3 regions of the Limnohabitans sp. TEGF003 genome follow, and region 3 is predicted to be linked to each of the others. Evidence: predicted binding sites of a transcription regulator. Region 3 holds the regulator's gene; each other region holds the start of a gene.
The links. The regulator HrcA, encoded in region 3, represses chaperone genes, less so after heat shock. The targets are predictions, from matches to a motif close to TTAGCACTCNNNNNNNNNGAGTGCTAA.
Positions count from the first base shown of each region.

Region 1: a site for HrcA is predicted at 2,440-2,466, ahead of groES (co-chaperone GroES). Genes of this name have one in related genera too.
Region 2: a site for HrcA is predicted at 1,815-1,841, ahead of rpoH (RNA polymerase sigma factor RpoH). Genes of this name have one in related genera too.

Region 1 covers NZ_AP029225.1:971,998-977,532, forward strand. The annotation lists gene ACZ5RT_RS04695 (DUF411 domain-containing protein) at 1-221, shown strand, start outside; gene groL (chaperonin GroEL) at 377-2,026, opposite strand; gene groES (co-chaperone GroES) at 2,070-2,357, opposite strand; gene ACZ5RT_RS04710 (helix-turn-helix domain-containing protein) at 2,508-3,092, opposite strand; gene ACZ5RT_RS04715 (lysophospholipid acyltransferase family protein) at 3,318-4,145, shown strand; gene ACZ5RT_RS04720 (lysophospholipid acyltransferase family protein) at 4,114-5,028, shown strand; gene ACZ5RT_RS04725 (alpha/beta fold hydrolase) at 5,022-5,535, opposite strand, start outside.
Region 2 covers NZ_AP029225.1:479,573-485,107, reverse strand. The annotation lists gene ACZ5RT_RS02455 (M16 family metallopeptidase) at 1-654, opposite strand, end outside; gene ftsY (signal recognition particle-docking protein FtsY) at 683-1,714, shown strand; gene rpoH (RNA polymerase sigma factor RpoH) at 1,871-2,803, shown strand; gene ACZ5RT_RS02440 (Bug family tripartite tricarboxylate transporter substrate binding protein) at 2,908-3,912, shown strand; gene ACZ5RT_RS02435 (SCO family protein) at 3,972-4,580, opposite strand; gene cyoE (heme o synthase) at 4,590-5,486, opposite strand; gene ACZ5RT_RS02425 (COX15/CtaA family protein) at 5,483-5,535, opposite strand, start outside.
Region 3 covers NZ_AP029225.1:1,301,400-1,306,934, forward strand. The annotation lists gene rapZ (RNase adapter RapZ) at 7-870, opposite strand; gene recN (DNA repair protein RecN) at 867-2,558, opposite strand; gene ACZ5RT_RS06455 (NAD kinase) at 2,562-3,455, opposite strand; gene hrcA (heat-inducible transcriptional repressor HrcA) at 3,484-4,488, shown strand; gene ACZ5RT_RS06465 (hypothetical protein) at 5,117-5,535, shown strand, end outside.

The DNA.
Region 1 (5,535 bases), 330 kb from region 3:
GGGCCACGGCCGAGGTGCGGCGCATCGACAAGGCTGCGGGCAAGGTGTCGCTCAAGCACGGCGACATCAAAAACCTCGACATGCCGCCCATGAGCATGGTGTTCCAGGTCAAAGACCCGAGCCAACTCGATGCTTTGCAAGTCGGCCAACAAGTGCGTTTTCAGGCGGTGCAGGAAAAAGGTGCTTACTGGGTGGTGAGGATCGAAGCTGCGGCGATGTGAAGGACCATGGGGTCAATCAAAGACTTTTCGCCCAAGAAAAAGCCCTGCAAGATGTGAACCTTGCAGGGCTTTTTGAAGTCATGGACCCCGGGTCAAGCCCGGGGTGACAGACTTGGCCGGGGTTACCTGCCAAGTCCTTGTGACCGGTTGGGCATTTACATGCCCATGCCGCCCATACCACCCATGCCGCCCATGTCAGGCATGCCGCCGCCAGCTGGGGCGTCGTCTTTCGGGGCTTCCGAAACCATGCACTCTGTTGTGAGCATCAAAGAGGCCACGGACGCTGCGTTTTGCAGGGCAGTGCGGGTCACTTTGGTGGGGTCCAGGATACCCATTTCGATCATGTCGCCATAGGTGTCGTTGGCGGCGTTGAAGCCGTAGTTGCCTTTGCCAGCCAACACTGCGTTCACCACCACCGAGGGCTCGCCGCCGGCGTTGTACACGATCTCGCGCAGAGGCGCTTCGATGGCCTTGAGCACCAGCTTGATGCCGGCGTCTTGGTCAGCGTTGTCGCCTTTGATGGTGCCAGCAGCCTGGCGTGCACGGAGCAGAGCCACGCCGCCACCAGCCACGATGCCTTCTTCCACGGCAGCGCGGGTGGCGTGCAGGGCGTCTTCCACGCGGGCTTTCTTTTCCTTCATCTCGACTTCGGTGGCAGCGCCAACCTTGATCACGGCCACACCGCCAGCCAACTTGGCCACGCGCTCTTGCAGCTTCTCGCGGTCGTAGTCGGACGTGGCTTCTTCGATTTGCACGCGCACTTGCTTGACACGGGCTTCGATGTCAGCAGCAGCACCTGCGCCGTCGATGATGATGGTGTTTTCCTTGCCCACTTCGATGCGCTTGGCTTGGCCGAGGTCTGCCAAAGTCACTTTTTCGAGGGTCAGGCCCACTTCTTCAGCGATCACTTTGCCGCCGGTCAGGATGGCGATGTCTTCCAGCATGGCCTTGCGACGGTCACCGAAGCCAGGAGCCTTGACAGCCACCACCTTCAAGATGCCACGGATGGTGTTGACCACCAAAGTCGCCAAGGCTTCGCCTTCGACTTCTTCGGCAATGATCAACAGAGGACGGCCGGCTTTGGCCACGGCTTCCAGTGTGGGCAGCAGATCGCGGATGTTGCTGATCTTCTTGTCAAACAACAACACGAAGGGGTTGTCCAGCAAGGCGGCTTGCTTTTCGGGGTTGTTGATGAAGTAGGGCGACAGGTAGCCGCGGTCGAATTGCATGCCTTCCACAACGTCGAGTTCGTTGTTCAAGGACTTGCCGTCTTCCACGGTGATCACGCCTTCTTTGCCCACTTTGTCCATGGCGTTGGCGATGATTTCGCCGATGCTGGTGTCGCTGTTGGCAGAGATCGAGCCGACCTGAGCAATTTCCTTGCTGGTGGTGGTGGGCTTGGAGGCCTTCTTCAGCTCTTCGATCAGGGCGGTGACCGCCTTGTCGATGCCGCGCTTCAGGTCCATGGGGTTCATGCCTGCGGCCACGTACTTCATGCCTTCGCGCACGATGGATTGGGCCAGCACGGTCGCGGTCGTTGTGCCGTCACCCGCGTTGTCAGAAGTCTTGGAAGCGACTTCCTTGACCATCTGGGCGCCCATGTTTTGCAGCTTGTCCTTGAGTTCGATTTCCTTGGCCACGGACACACCGTCCTTGGTCACGGTGGGGGCGCCGAACGAGCGCTCCAGAACCACGTTGCGGCCTTTAGGGCCCAGGGTGACTTTGACCGCGTTGGCCAGAATGTTCACGCCTTCAACCATGCGTGCGCGGGCTTCGCCGCCGAAAATGACGTCTTTTGCTGCCATGTGAGTAGCTCCTGAATGTATTTAAAAAATGGAAAAGTGAGACTTATTCGACAACGGCGAACAGGTCTTCTTCTTTCATGACCAACAGCTCGTCGCCGCCGACCTTGACGGTCTGGCCGCTGTACTTGCCGAACAAGACGCGGTCGCCGACTTTCACGGTCAGGGCTTTGGTTTCGCCTTTGTCGTTGGTTTTGCCAGGGCCGACGGCCAGGACTTCACCTTGATCGGGCTTTTCAGCGGCGGAGTCGGGGATCACGATGCCCGAGGCTGTTTTGGTTTCGCTTTCGACACGCTTGACGATCACGCGATCGCCCAAAGGACGCAGTTTCATGGAATCTCCTGGATTTGAAACAAGGGTTGAAAAACAAAAGCACCAGAAAACGGGTGCAGCTGAAATCTGAGGAGGGGTGCTGTTAGCACTCAACTCCATCGAGTGCTAATGATAAGGGCTTTTGGGCACATTTCAAGCCCGGGGTGTTTTTTACTGGTGGACGGGGCGGGGCGCGTCGGTGCCGCTGGCCTGCGAACTGCCGAGCATGTAGCCATAGACCAGGTCGGTGCTGATGTCGCCTTCGAACAGGTTGATCTTTCGAGCCAGGTGCAAAGGGCTGTTGGCTGGCAGGTGAGCGCTGTTGTAGACCACGATGTGGGCGTTTTGCATCAAGTTGTCTTGCAGGTGCAGCGGGGTCGTGTGCAGCCATGGAATGCGCGCATCGATGAAAAACACCCCTACCGCCTGGTGAATGCCCATCAAGTCCAGCGGGTGGGTGATGACCTTGACGTGCTCCCAGTGGTTCATCTTCTCGAGTGCGGGCGGCAGATGTTGGCTGTCGTGCAACACACAGACCCAAGGGGCGTCGGACGAGCTCTGCAGGCCCGGAAACCCCTTTTGCTTGCAGTATTGGTTCAGGGACGAGGACAGGATGCGTCGGTGTCCGCCTTGGGTGACAAAAGCCTTGAAAACGCCGTTTTCCACCATGCGCTGGATGGTGCCGACCGACAGGCCCAACATTTTGGCGGCTTGGCTGGTGCTGAAGTAGTTGGGGTGAATTGGGTGATTTTTCATGGTGAAGGCCTTGTGTGCGCTGAAAAGAATGAAATGGGTGTTTTCAGGCTCTGTAGCCATGGTAGGGCCCGCCGGGCGAGCTGGGCTTGGCATGAACCGGTAGCGGACCAGACTGAAAACAGGTAGCGCACGGGCCGGGTCCGCGCTTGTGCAGGGCCGCGGTGTGACACGCCCAGAAGCAGGGCTCGCCAGACCGCTGGCGGTTCAGGGCAAAATCACCCCCCTATGTTGCGCTGGTTCCGTTTTTTTTCCCGTTGGCCTTTGTGGGCCTTGCACCTGCTGGGCAGCGCGGGGGGATGGCTGGCCTGGTGCTTTTCAGGGCGTTACAGAAGCCGTTTTTTGCACAACGCACGCCAAGCCGGACTGGGTTGGGGTGGGGTGTGGCGGGCCGTAGGACAGGCCGGGCGCATGTCGGCCGAGTTGCCTCGCTTGTGGCTGGGCCGCACGCCACCTGTGGTGTGGGCCGACGACCGCGCTGCGGTAGAGGCCTATGCCAGCGGCCAGGGGGTGTTGTTTTTGACCCCGCACATGGGTTGCTTTGAAATCACGGCCCAAGCGCTGGCCTTGCGTTTTTCGGCCGAACACGGCCCCCTCACGGTGCTTTACCGCCCCGCCCGCCATGCCGGGCTGGGCGAAGTCATGACGCTGGCGCGCCAGCGGCCAGGCCTGGAGGCCGTGCCCACCACGCTGGCGGGTGTGCGGCAAATGATCAAGGCCCTGCGTTCGGGGCGTGCCGTGGGTTTGTTGCCCGACCAGGTGCCCCCCGAGGGCATGGGTCAATGGGCGCCGTTTTTTGGCCAATCCGCCTACACCATGACCTTGGCGGCGCGTTTGGCCTTGCAAACCAGCGCCCGGGTGGTGCTGATTTGGGGGGAGCGCTTGTCCTGGGGCCGTGGCTACCGTCTGCACACACAGGCACTGGGGCACGCCTTGTCCCAAGACCTGGACACCGCGGTGGTGCAGATCAACCAGGCCATGGAGTCGCTGATCCTCCAGTGCCCGTCGCAATACATCTGGGGCTATGCCCGCTACAAAAACCCCAGACAGGCCTGAGCGGACCCGAATAACCATGGTGAATGTGCTGATCGCTGTTTTGCGCTTGTTTGCGCGCTTGCCTTTGTCCTGGGTCCGGGTTGCGGGCCACGGCTTGGGCTGGTTGCTGTGGCATCTGGCACGCAAGCGCCGCCGCATTGTCCTGGTCAACCTGAAGCAGTGCCTGCCCGAGTTGTCTGCGCCTGAGCGTGAGGCCCTGGCCTACCGCCACTTTGTGGCCTTCGGTCAGTCGGTCATGGACCGGTCCTGGCTTTGGCATGCGCCCGAGGCACTGGTGCGGCAGCGCCTGCACTGGGTGGGGGATGTGCAGGCTTTGCAGCAGCCAGGCCCCTTGGTGATGTTTGCGCCGCATTTTGTCGGGCTGGATGCGGGCGGCATGGCGGTGTCTTTCGATGTGCCTGGGCCGGTGGCTTTTATTTTTGTGGGGCAGTCGCGCCCGGCGGTCGAGGCTTGGGTGCGCCAGGGGCGCGAGCGTTCGGGCAATGTGCGGCCGTATTTCCGGCACCAGGGCATGCGCCAGATTTTGGCGGGCATCAAAAAAGGCGAGCCCTTGCACCTGTCGCCCGACATGGATTTCGGGCGCGAAGAGTCGATCTTTGTGCCCTTCATGGGGGTCGAAAAAGCAGCCACGGTGCCATCGCTGTCGCGCTTGTCACGCGTGGTCGGGGCGCGGGTCGTGCCTGTGGTGACCCGCATGACGCCTGCGGGTTACGACATCGAGGTGCATGCCGCGCTGCAAGACTTTCCCACCGCCGACCTGGCTGAAGACACCACCCGCATGAACCGCCTGCTGGCCGAGTGGGTGCGCACCATGCCCGAGCAGTATTACTGGGTGCACAAGCGTTTCAAGACCCGGCCCGAGGGCGAGCCAGCTTTTTACTGAGGCGGCCGGGCAGCCTGCGGCTGCAAAAAGTCAGCGATTTCGGTGATGACGCGTTCGGCTTGCTCGTGCACCACCCAGTGCGTGGCCTGTTCAATGGGCACCAGCTTCATCGTGGGGACGTGCGTGTCCAGACCTTCGGTCAGGCAAGGCAGCAGGGCCACGTCGTCCTGGGCCCAGAGCACCAGCGTGGGCACCTCGATGCGCAACGCCTCGGGCGGGATCTGCACGGCACTGGCGCCCGGGTCGGTGGCGGTGGCCGGTCGCAGGGGCGATGCGCGGTAGTAGTTGAGCCCGCCTTGCAGGCCGTGTTGCCAGACCTCGCGGTATTGCGCCTTCACGGCGGGTGTGAGCCAGTGCGCCGGGGCTTTGGCGGTTTGCGCGGTGAGCGATTGCAGCGAGCGGTCCTGGCCCGTCAAAAACCCGAACAGGCGCTCAAAATCGTTGGCCGCCAATTGCGCGGCCGCATCGGGCTGCACCAGAAAATTCATGTAGGCACTGGCCGCTTGC
Region 2 (5,535 bases), 820 kb from region 3:
GAAGTCGCGGGCATCCTGCGCCGTCATGGCTTCCAGATCGCTCATCCAGCCCACGATGGGGCGGCGGTAGGGCGAGGCGGTCAAAGCGGTCGCGGACAGCATTTCGTGCAGCTGGGCACGCGGGTTGTCCTCGGTGCGCAGGCGACGTTCTTCTTTCACCACTTCCAGTTCTTTGGCGAATTCGGCGTCGGGCCATTGGTTGTTGGCAAAGCGGTCGGCCTCCAGACGCATCACGGCTTCGAGCTGGTTCGACGGAATTTGCTGGAAGTAGCCGGTGTAGTCCTTGGACGTGAACGCGTTGTCACGCCCACCCAAAGCGGCCACCCGGCGAGAGAACTCGCCCACAGCCAGGGTGGGCGTGCCTTTGAACAGCATGTGCTCCAGCACATGGGCCACGCCACTCGTGCCGTCCACCTCGTCCATCGAGCCCGCACGCAGCCAGACCATGTGCACCGCAGTCGGCGCGCGCCGGTCGGGCTTGACCCACAACGCCATGCCGTTGGCCAGGGTGAAGGTGTGGGCCTGGGCCGCTGCAGCCTGGCCGGGCGCGGCATGGGCCTGCTGCAAGCCTTGTGGTGCCTGCGCCCAGGCGCTGCCGCTGCTGGCCAGACAGGCGGTGGCCAGCGAAAGTCCCAAGAGAAAGTTCGGTTTCATAGAATGCATGATCCTTGAAATCCACACCATGTTCAGTTTCTTCAAAAAAAAATCCCCGCCCACCGAGGTCCAATCGGCCGCTGCGCCTGTCGCGGCGGCGCCTGTTGCTGCCCCTGTCACGGCTGCTGAGCCCACGGCTTTGCCCACTGCTGCCCCGGCCGCTCGCCAGGGCTGGCTGGACCGCCTGAAGGCCGGTCTGCGCAAGACCGGCTCCAGCATCACCACCGTCTTCACCGGCACGCGCATCGACGACGAGCTCTACGAAGAGCTGGAAACCGCCTTGCTGATGGCCGATACCGGGGTCAAAGCGACCGAGCATTTGCTGCAAGACCTCAAGCGCCGCGTGAAAGACAGCAAGGCCACCGACCCTTCGCAGGTCAAAACCTTGCTGGCCGATGCCATCACCGACCTGCTGCAGCCCTTGCAAAAGCCGCTGGTCATTGGCGACCACCAGCCCACGGTGATCATGGTGGCGGGCGTCAACGGCGCGGGCAAAACCACCTCCATTGGCAAACTCACCAAACATTTGGCGGACGAAGGTCTGAGCGTGCTGCTGGCCGCCGCCGACACCTTCCGCGCCGCCGCCAAAGAGCAGCTGGCCGTTTGGGCCACCCGCAACACGGTGGAGATCGTCAGCCAACAAGGCGGTGACCCGGCCGCCGTGAGCTTTGACGCGGTGAGCGCTGGCCGCGCACGGGGGCGCGATGTGGTGCTGGTGGACACGGCCGGACGCCTGCCGACGCAGCTGCACCTGATGGAAGAGCTGAAAAAAATCAAGCGTGTGGTGCAAAAGGCCGACGGCACCGCCCCGCACGAGGTGCTGCTGGTGATCGATGGCAACACCGGACAAAACGCCCTGACCCAGGTCAAAGCCTTTGACGACACGCTGGGCCTGACGGGCCTGATCGTGACCAAGCTGGACGGCACCGCCAAGGGCGGGGTGCTGTGCGCCATTGCCCGCGAAAAGCCGATTCCGGTGTATTTCATTGGCGTGGGCGAGAAGCTGGAAGACCTGGAAACCTTCAACGCCCGGGAGTTTGCCCAAGCCCTGCTGAGCTGATCACCCCGGCCTGCGCCGTACCCCAGCGCACAGACTTGGCCATGCGTTGCCTGCAAAATCAGGGAAAACCCGAGGACTGTTGGCACCCCGAGGCCGTCCTTTAGCACTCCTCACCAGAGAGTGCTAATATTGGGGTATTCTGAAAGGAGTTCTGGTATGAACATTCAAACTGGTTCCCCCGCCACAGCTATCGCGCTGAGCAACCCCTGGGCGGTCGTGCCCTCGCTCGGCCACCTCGACGCCTACATCTCTGCGGTCAACCGCATGCCCATGCTCACCCTTGAGGAAGAGCAAGAGGCCGCCCGCCAACTCAAAGCCAACGACGACCTCGAAGCCGCCCGCAAGCTGGTGCTCTCGCACCTGCGCTTGGTGGTGTCGGTGTCGCGCCAATATTTGGGCTACGGCCTGCCCCACGGCGACCTGATCCAGGAAGGCAATGTGGGCCTGATGAAGGCGGTCAAACGCTTCGACCCCGAGCAAGGCGTGCGCTTGGTCAGCTACGCGCTGCACTGGATCAAGGCCGAAATCCACGAGTACATCCTGAAAAATTGGCGCATGGTCAAGGTGGCCACCACCAAGGCCCAGCGCAAACTTTTTTTCAACCTGCGCTCGATGAAGCAGGGCTACAAAGCCGATGCCGACGAAGGCACGCACCGCGACACCCTGACGCCCGACCAGGTGGACGCGATGGCCAGCAGCCTGAACGTCAAGCGCGAGGAAGTGCGGGAGATGGAAATGCGCATGTCCGGCGGCGATGTGCTGCTCGACCCTGCCCCCTCGGACGACGGTGAGCAGGCCTTTGGCCCCATCGCCTACCTGGCCGATGTGAACCACGAGCCCACCGCCATGATCGAAGCGCACCAGCGCGATGTGATGGCCAGCGATGGTCTCGCGACCGCTTTGAGCGTGCTGGACGACCGCAGCCGCCGCATCGTGGAAGAGCGCTGGCTCAAGGTGAACGACAACGGCTCGGGCGGCATGACGCTGCACGAGCTGGCCGACGAGTACGGCGTGAGCGCCGAGCGCATCCGCCAGATCGAAGTGGCGGCCATGAAAAAGATGAAGAAGGCTTTGGTCGAATTCGCCTGAAGCCCCTGCAGACAACCGCCCTGCGCCTACCCGGTCTTTGACCGGGTATTTTTTTGTTTGCCGTGCGTTAAAGTGAAACTTTTTTTGTCTTGAAAGACCCTGCCATGACCACTCGCCACCCCGCCTGTTTTTCCCGTCGCCACTGGGTCCAAGCCGTGGGTACGGCTTTGGCTTTGAGCCTGGCACCCGCTTGGGCCGCCTCGCCAACAGCGTCCTGGCCCACGCAAACCGTGCGTCTGGTGGTGGGCTTTCCGGCAGGCTCCAGCCCCGACCTGACAGCGCGTGCCTTGGCCGAACCGCTGGCCAAAGCCCTGGGCCAGAACGTGATCGTCGAGAACAAGGTGGGCGCGGGCGGCAACATCGCCGCCGACTTTGTCGCCAAGTCCACCGACGGCCACACCTTGGGTCTGATGATCAACGGCAACATGACGATTGCCCGCATCCTGAACCCCAAGGTGCCTTATGACCCGCTCAAAGACCTGGCGCCCATCAGCCTGATCGGCAAAGCGCCACTGGTGCTGGCAGTACCGGCCAACGCACCGGGCCCAACCGCTGCCGAATGGCTGAGCCAGGCCCAAAAAGCGGGTGACCAACTCAGTTATGCCTCGCCTGGCGTAGGCACGGTGGCGCACCTGGGCATGGAACTGCTCAAGACCAAAGCTGGCATTGCGCCCGTGCATGTGCCCTACCCCGGCAATCCGCAAATCATCACCGCCATGATCGGTGGCCAGGTGCAACTGGCCTTGCTGCCGCCCGCCATGGCCGCCGCCCAAGTGCGTGGCGGGAAATTGCGGGCCATCGGAACATCCAGCACCGGGCGCAGCCCCTTGGCCGCCGATGTGCCCAGTCTGAGCGAGATCGGCGTGAAGGATTACCAGCTGGAGATCTGGAACGCGGTGGCCGCTCCGGCCTCAATGCCCGCGGCTGTGGCCAGCAAGCTGTCGGCCGTGGTCAGCGAGATCGTGCGTGCGCCCGAGATGCGTGCGCGGCTGTTCCAGCAGGGCTGGCAGGTGGTGGGTTCGTCGCCCGAAGGTTTGCGCAACCGCATTCAGTCCGACACGAAAGCCCTGGGCGACATCATCCGCAGCCAGAAAATCGAGTTGAACTGAAGGACCTGAAGCGGGACACCTGAAGCTGTGTGTTCAGCCCCGGGCCCATCAGCCCGGACTCATTTGCCGCTGAGCAAGATCTTCACATCGGCGGCCAGCGCTTCGGCGCCGCTGGCATGGCGGTTGTACAGGCGAATCCGCCCTTGCGGGTCAAAGGTGAAGCTGCCCGCCGAGTGGTCCATGGTGTAGCTGGTGGGGGTTTTGCCTTCGACCTTTTTGTAATAGATCTTGAAGTCCTTGGTCACCTGGGGCAGCTGCTCCAGCGTGGGGCGCAAGGCCACAAAATCCGGACCGAAATTGGCCATGTAGGCCTTGAGCAACTCCGGTGTGTCGCGCTCAGGGTCCACCGTGATGAAGATGCCCTGCAGCCTGGCCCCATCGGCCCCCAGCAATTGTTTGGCCTGCGCCATTTCCTGCAAGGCGGTGGGGCAGACGTCGGGGCATTGGGTGAAACCAAAAAACACCACCACGGCTTTGCCCGCAAAGTCCTTGAGGGTGCGCACCTGACCGTCCTGGTCGCTCAGCTCCCAGCCTTGGGCATAGTCAGCGCCTGTGATGTCCACCGCGCGGAACGCCGGTTTGTCCTGACCGCAACCCATCAGGCCACCGACCACGGCAGCCAGGCCCAAAGCCAAAGCGGCGCGTGAAAAAACTCTGCGTTGCAACATGCTGGGGTCTCAAAAAATGTAGTGGTCGATCAACAAAGCGGCAAACAAGGCGCTCAGGTGGATCAGCGAAAAACGGAAAGTCTTGCGAGCCAGCTCGTCCGAATATTCGCGATACAAAGCCACCGCATAGCCGATGAAGCCGATGCTCAGCACCACCGCCGCGGCCAGGTACAGCCAGGAGCTCATGCCGTACACAAAGGGCATCAGGCAGGACGCCATCAGCACGATGGTGTACAGCAGGATTTGCAGACGGGTGAATTCGTTGCCGTGCGTCACCGGCAGCATGGGCAGGCCCGACTTGCGGTAGTCCTCTACCCGGTACAGCGCCAGCGCCCAAAAGTGCGGGGGTGTCCACAGGAAGATGATGAGGAACAGGATCAGCGCCTCGGGCCCGACCTGGCCCGTCATGGCCGCCCAGCCCAGCACGGGCGGCATGGCCCCGCTGGCCCCGCCGATCACGATGTTTTGCGGCGTGAGCGGTTTCAGGATCACCGTGTAAATGATGGCGTAGCCCACAAAGGTGGCAAAGGTGAGCCACATGGTCAGCGGGTTGACCAGCACGTACAGCACGGCCGAGCCCACCGCGCAGAGCACGGCCGAGAACAGCAAGGCCTGTCGGTCACTCAATTCGCCCTTGGCAGTTGGTCGCCAGGCGGTGCGCTTCATTTTGGCGTCGATGGTTTTTTCGACCAGGCAGTTGAAGGCCGCTGCGGCACCCGCCACCAGCCAGATGCCGATGCAGGCCCACAGGCCGAGCTTCAATTCAGCGAAACTGGGCAGGCCGGGCACAGCCAGCACCATGCCGATCAAGGCACAAAAGACGATCAGCTGAACCACGCGGGGCTTGGTCAGCGCGTAATACTGTTGCCAGGCGGACAGGGGCAAACGGGCAGTGGCGGCGGTCATTCGGCAGGCCTTGATGGATTGGAAAAACGCAAGGCATTATCGGCCCGAC
Region 3 (5,535 bases):
GGTGGGTCAGACCGCGTCCAGCTCCCGGTGCCGTTTCAGGGTGAGCCAGCGTGTGCCGAAATTTTGGGCCAGCTGCTCGACCATGAACACCGAGCGGTGCTGGCCGCCGGTGCAGCCGATGGCCACGGTAACGTAGCTGCGGTGGTCGCGCTCGATGGCGGGTATCCAGTGCTTCAAAAATCCTTCGATCTGCAGCTGCATTTGCACGAACTCTTCGGACTGGCGCAAGTAGTCCTGAACGGGTTCGTCACGACCTGTCAAAGGGCGCAGGGCGCTTTCGTAATGCGGGTTGGGCAGCATGCGCACGTCAAACACATAATCGGCGTCGGTGGGGATGCCACGCTTGAAGCCAAACGACTCAAACACCAGTGTCAGTTGCGCTGAAGGGGCGCTGACCAGGGTCTTGATGTAGGTTTGCAGCTGGGCCGAGCGCAGCAAGCTGGTGTCGATGACATGCGCGCGCTCACGCAACTCGGACAGCAGTTCGCGCTCGAACTGGATGGTCTCCAGCAGCGCCTTGTCGCTTTGCGGCTTGCTGCCGCCCGACAAAGGGTGTTTGCGCCGTGTTTCGGAGTAACGCCGCTGCAAGGTGTCGCTGGTGGCGTCCAGAAAAACCGACTTCACCGTCATGCCCATGTCGCGCAGCAAGGCCATTTGTTCGGGCATCAGGTGCAGCGAATTGGCGCTGCGCACGTCGATCGCAATCGCCAGCCGTTGCTCTTTTTGCTGTTCTTCGAGTTTGACGAAGGGGATCAACAACTCGGGCGGCAGGTTGTCCACGCAGTAATAGCCCGCGTCTTCGAGCGCGTGCAGCGCCACCGATTTGCCGGAGCCGGACATGCCGGTGATCAGGATGATGTCCATGCTCAGCTTTGGGCGGCTTTGCGGCCAGTGGGTTTGGAAGGAGCGCCCAGCATTTCGCGGGCGTGGGCCAGGGTGGTGGCGGACAACTTTTCGCCACCCAGCATGCGGGCGATTTCGCTCACGCGCTCTTCGCCGCTCACGGGGCGCACCTGGCTGCTGACCTGGCCTTGGGCTGCGGCCTTGCTCACCAGCAGGTGGTGGTCAGCGCAGGCGGCCACCTGGGGCAGGTGGGTCACGGCCAGCACCTGGCGGTGTTGGCCCAGTTGTTTCATCAGGCGCCCCACGGTTTCGGCCACAGCGCCGCCGACACCCGAATCCACCTCGTCAAAGATCAAGGTACCGGCTTCGCCCAGTTCGCTGGTGGTGACCGCGATGGCCAGCGCAATGCGCGAGAGCTCACCGCCCGAGGCCACTTTGCCCACGGGCCGGGGCGTGCTGCCTTCGTGCCCGGCCACCAGAAAGCTCACTTCTTCGAGGCCATGTTGTGCGGGCTCGTCCAGGGTTTGGAGCTGCACCTCAAAGCGGCCGCCTTGCATGCCCAGCTGCTGCATGGCGCTGCTGACGGCTTGAGCCAAGGGTTTGGCTGCCTTTTGGCGTTGCTGAGAGACGGCTTTGGCTGCTTGCAGACAGGCTTTGTGGGCAGCTTGTTCGGCTTTTTGCAAAGCGTCCAGGTCGGCAGCAGCATCGAGCTGGGCCAGCTCTTTGCGCCAAGCCTGCAGCGACAAGGGCAGCTCGTCAGGGGTTTTTTTGTAACGCCGGGCCAGCGACAACCACAGGCCCATGCGCTCGTCCAGTTGCGCCAGTTGGGCCGGGTCCAGATCGGTCTTGCGCAAATAAGTGTGCAGGCTGTGGGCCACGTCTTCGGCCTGGGCCTGGGCAGAGGCCAGCACCTCGGCCAGGGCGTTGAATTCGGGCTCAAATTGCCCCAGAGACTGCAGGGTCTGGATGGCACGGGACAGCTGGCGCAGCGCGCCGCCATCGCTCTCGTTGTCTCCGCCTTCAAGCAGCAGCGTGCTTTGGTTGGCCCCGTCGATCAGGGCTTGCGCGTTGGCCAGGCGGCTGTGCTGGGTGCTCAGCTCTTGCCATTCGTCCACCTGCGGGTTGAGCTTTTCCAGCTCGCCGATTTGCCAGGCCAGGCGTTCGCGTTCGTTGGCCAAGGTGCTTTGCGCTTGCTGCGCGTCGGTCAGGGTTTGCTGGGCTTGCCGCCAGCTGTGCCAAGCGGTTTTGAGGGGGCGGGTGTCGATGCCCGCGTAGGCGTCAAGCAGGCCGCGCACCGCGTCAGGCCGGGTCAGGCTTTGCCAGGCGTGCTGGCCATGGATGTCCAGCAGTTGTTCGCCCAGCTCGCGCAATTGGGTGGCGGTGGCGGGGCTCCCGTTGATCCAGGCGCGGCTTTTGCCTGCGGTGTCGACGGTGCGGCGCAGCAGCAAGTCGGCGCTGGCTTCAAAACCGGCTTCTTCGAGCCAGGCCGCAATGGCAGAGGTGGGCTCGAATTCGGCGCAAACCTCGCAGCGGCTGGCGCCTTCGCGCACCACACCCGAGTCGGCACGCGCGCCCAAGGCCAGCTGCAAGGCATCGATCAAAATCGATTTGCCCGCCCCGGTTTCGCCCGTCAACACGCTGAAGCCCGTGCTCAGGTCCAGCTCCAGTTCGTGCACGATCACGAAATCGCGCAGGGTGATGTGCGTCAGTGCCACGGCTCAAGCGCCCTCATTCCAGTGCATTTTTTTGCGCAAAGTGTCGAAGTAATTCCAGCCCGCAGGGTGCAAAAACCGCACCGTGTGCTCCGAGCGCTTGACCACGATCCGGTCCCCCAAAATCAGGTCGGCCAGCGACTGCATGTCAAAGTTGGCGCTGACGTAGCGCCCGGCCACGATCTCGATGCTGACCTCGCTGGACTCGGGCAGCACGATGGGCCGGTTGGACAAGGTGTGCGGCGCAATGGGCGCCATGACCCAGCCGCCAATGCCCGGGTGCATCAAAGGCCCGCCGACCGACAGGGAATAAGCGGTGGAGCCCGTGGGCGTGGCGATGATCAGGCCGTCGGCGCGCTGGTTGGACACAAAGTGGCCATCGACCTCAACGCGCAGCTCGACCATGCCCGAGGTGCCGCCCCGGTTGACCACCACATCGTTCATCGCCAGGGCGCTGAACACGCTGCGCTGGTCGCGCATGACGTGGGCCTGCAGCAAGCTGCGGTCTTCGGCCTGGTAGTGGCCTTGCAGCATGGGCTGCAGCACATCCTGGTAGCTTTGCAAGGGAATGTCGGTGATGAAGCCCAGCCGACCCTGGTTGATGCCCATCAAAGGCAGGCCGTAGCGGGCCATCTGGCGCCCAATGCCCAGCATGGTGCCGTCGCCCCCGATCACCAGGCCCAGGTCGCACTGGGTGCCAACCTCGGTCATCTCCAGCACCGGGTAGGTCGACAGCCCGGTGTGCGAGGCGGTTTCCTTGTCCAGCACCACGTCGCAGCCTTGCCGCGTCAGGAACTGGGCCACGTCGTCCAAAGCGCGGCGTGAACTCTCCAGTGCCCCGCCGTGGGCGGTGGTGTGGTACTTGCCAAAGAGCGCAACGTGACGGAACTTGGATCTCATTTGCAAATTACATCATTAAAATGGCCGGATGCTAGACGATCGTGCCAAGTTATTGCTCAAAGCGCTGGTGGAACGCTACATCGCCGACGGCCAACCCGTGGGCTCGCGCACGCTCTCCAAAGCCTCGGGCCTGGACCTGTCACCCGCGACCATCCGCAACGTGATGTCCGACCTGGAAGAGCTGGGCCTGATTGCCAGCCCCCACACCTCGGCCGGGCGCATCCCCACCAGCCGGGGCTACCGCCTGTTTGTGGACACCATGCTTACGGTGCAGCGCGATGGCCTGGACACCCCGGCGCTCACGCCCGACCAGCCGCAAAAGGTGATCGCCAACGCCGCCAACCTGCTGTCCAACCTGTCGCATTTTGTGGGCGTGGTCATGACGCCCCGCCGGGCCTCGGTGTTCCGGCACATCGAATTTCTGCGTTTGTCGGAACGGCGCTTGCTCGTCATCATCGTCTCGCCCGAAGGCGATGTGCAAAACCGCATCCTGTTCACCGAGACCGATTACTCGCAAAGCCAGCTGGTCGAAACGTCCAATTTCCTCAACACCCACTACGCGGGCATGGCCATCGAGCAGGTGCGCAGCCGGGTGCAGCAAGAGCTGGTGAGCCTGCAAAGCGAGATCGCCACCCTCATGCAAGCGGCTGTGCAGGTCAGCACCGAAGCCCTGGCTGAAGACCAGAACGAGGTGGTGATTGCCGGTGAACGCAATTTGCTGTCGGTGAGCGACTTTTCCAGTGACATGGGTCATTTGCGCCGGGCGTTTGAACTGTTCGAGCAAAAAACGCAACTCATGCGCCTGCTGGACGTGTCCAGCCAGGCCGAAGGCGTGCGCATCTATATTGGCGGTGAAAGCCAGATCGTGCCCATGCAGGAGCTGTCGGTCGTCAGCTCACCCTATGAGGTGGACGGCCAGGTGGTGGGCACCCTGGGCGTGATCGGCCCGACCCGCATGCCTTACGACCGCATGATCCAGATCGTCAACATCACCTCGCGCCTGGTCAGCAATGCGCTGAGCCAGTCCAAATAAGCCCCTGCGGCCCACTACAATCACCGCTTCGGTTGGGGCGTTAGCTCAGTTGGTTAGAGCAGAGGACTCATAATCTATTAAAATAGTTCTCAAATTGTCAAAAAGTCTATATGCGACAACAGGTTACGTGAGAAAAATTGGTGCGTAAAACACTACACACCAGCTACACACTTTTTGACTGTTTTGAACCCGAGTTTTGGTCTGTTTTTCGCCCCTAAAACCGACCCACGTACAATCTATTTTTGAGGGGCGTTAGCTCAGTTGGTTAGAGCAGAGGACTCATAGAAATTTGTGCACCGAGATAGGAAACTTCTCGCGTGAATGGCGTCAAATTCGGTGAAAGCTACGTGCAGTGATGCATACGCCAATGCCGAGCCAAGCTTCGATGTGAAAGCATCGTTGAAGGTGTAGAGACTAGACGGCGCCCACCTACGGCGAAAGCTATGGTGAAGGCATAGTCCAGGGAGTGGCGAAAGTCACACAAACCGGAATCCTTTGGTCGACAGTTCAAGTCTGTCACGCCCTACCAACACTAAAGAGGACTGTGTAAAAGCAGTCCTCTTTTTTTATCTCCACACTGCACACTCACTTGGTTGCTCTTTTCACAAGTTGAATTTAAAGTGCGGCTATGTCGGCAAAAAAAGAGACTACACACATCCTCAGCGAAGGTGAACTCGTCCTGTACAGGCGGGAGCGCAGCTCTATCTGGCAATGCCGTTACAAGGTGGGTGGTGTTTGGCAAAGGGCTTCGACCAAAGAGCGAAAGCTCAAAGACGCCAAAGAGGTCGCCAAAGAACTCCGGATCACGGCTGAAATCCGCAAGCGTGACAACCTGCCTGTCATCACACGCAAATTCCGAGACGTCGCCAAGCTGGCTGTGCAGCGGATGGAGCAGAAGCTTGCCAACGGTGACGGCAAGGTTTCGTACAAGGACTACATCCGCATCATCAATGAGTACCTGATCCCGATATTGGGCAACAGGTTGATCACGAACATTGACAGCGCAGCACTGGATCACTTGGACGCGGAACGCATTCGGATGATGGA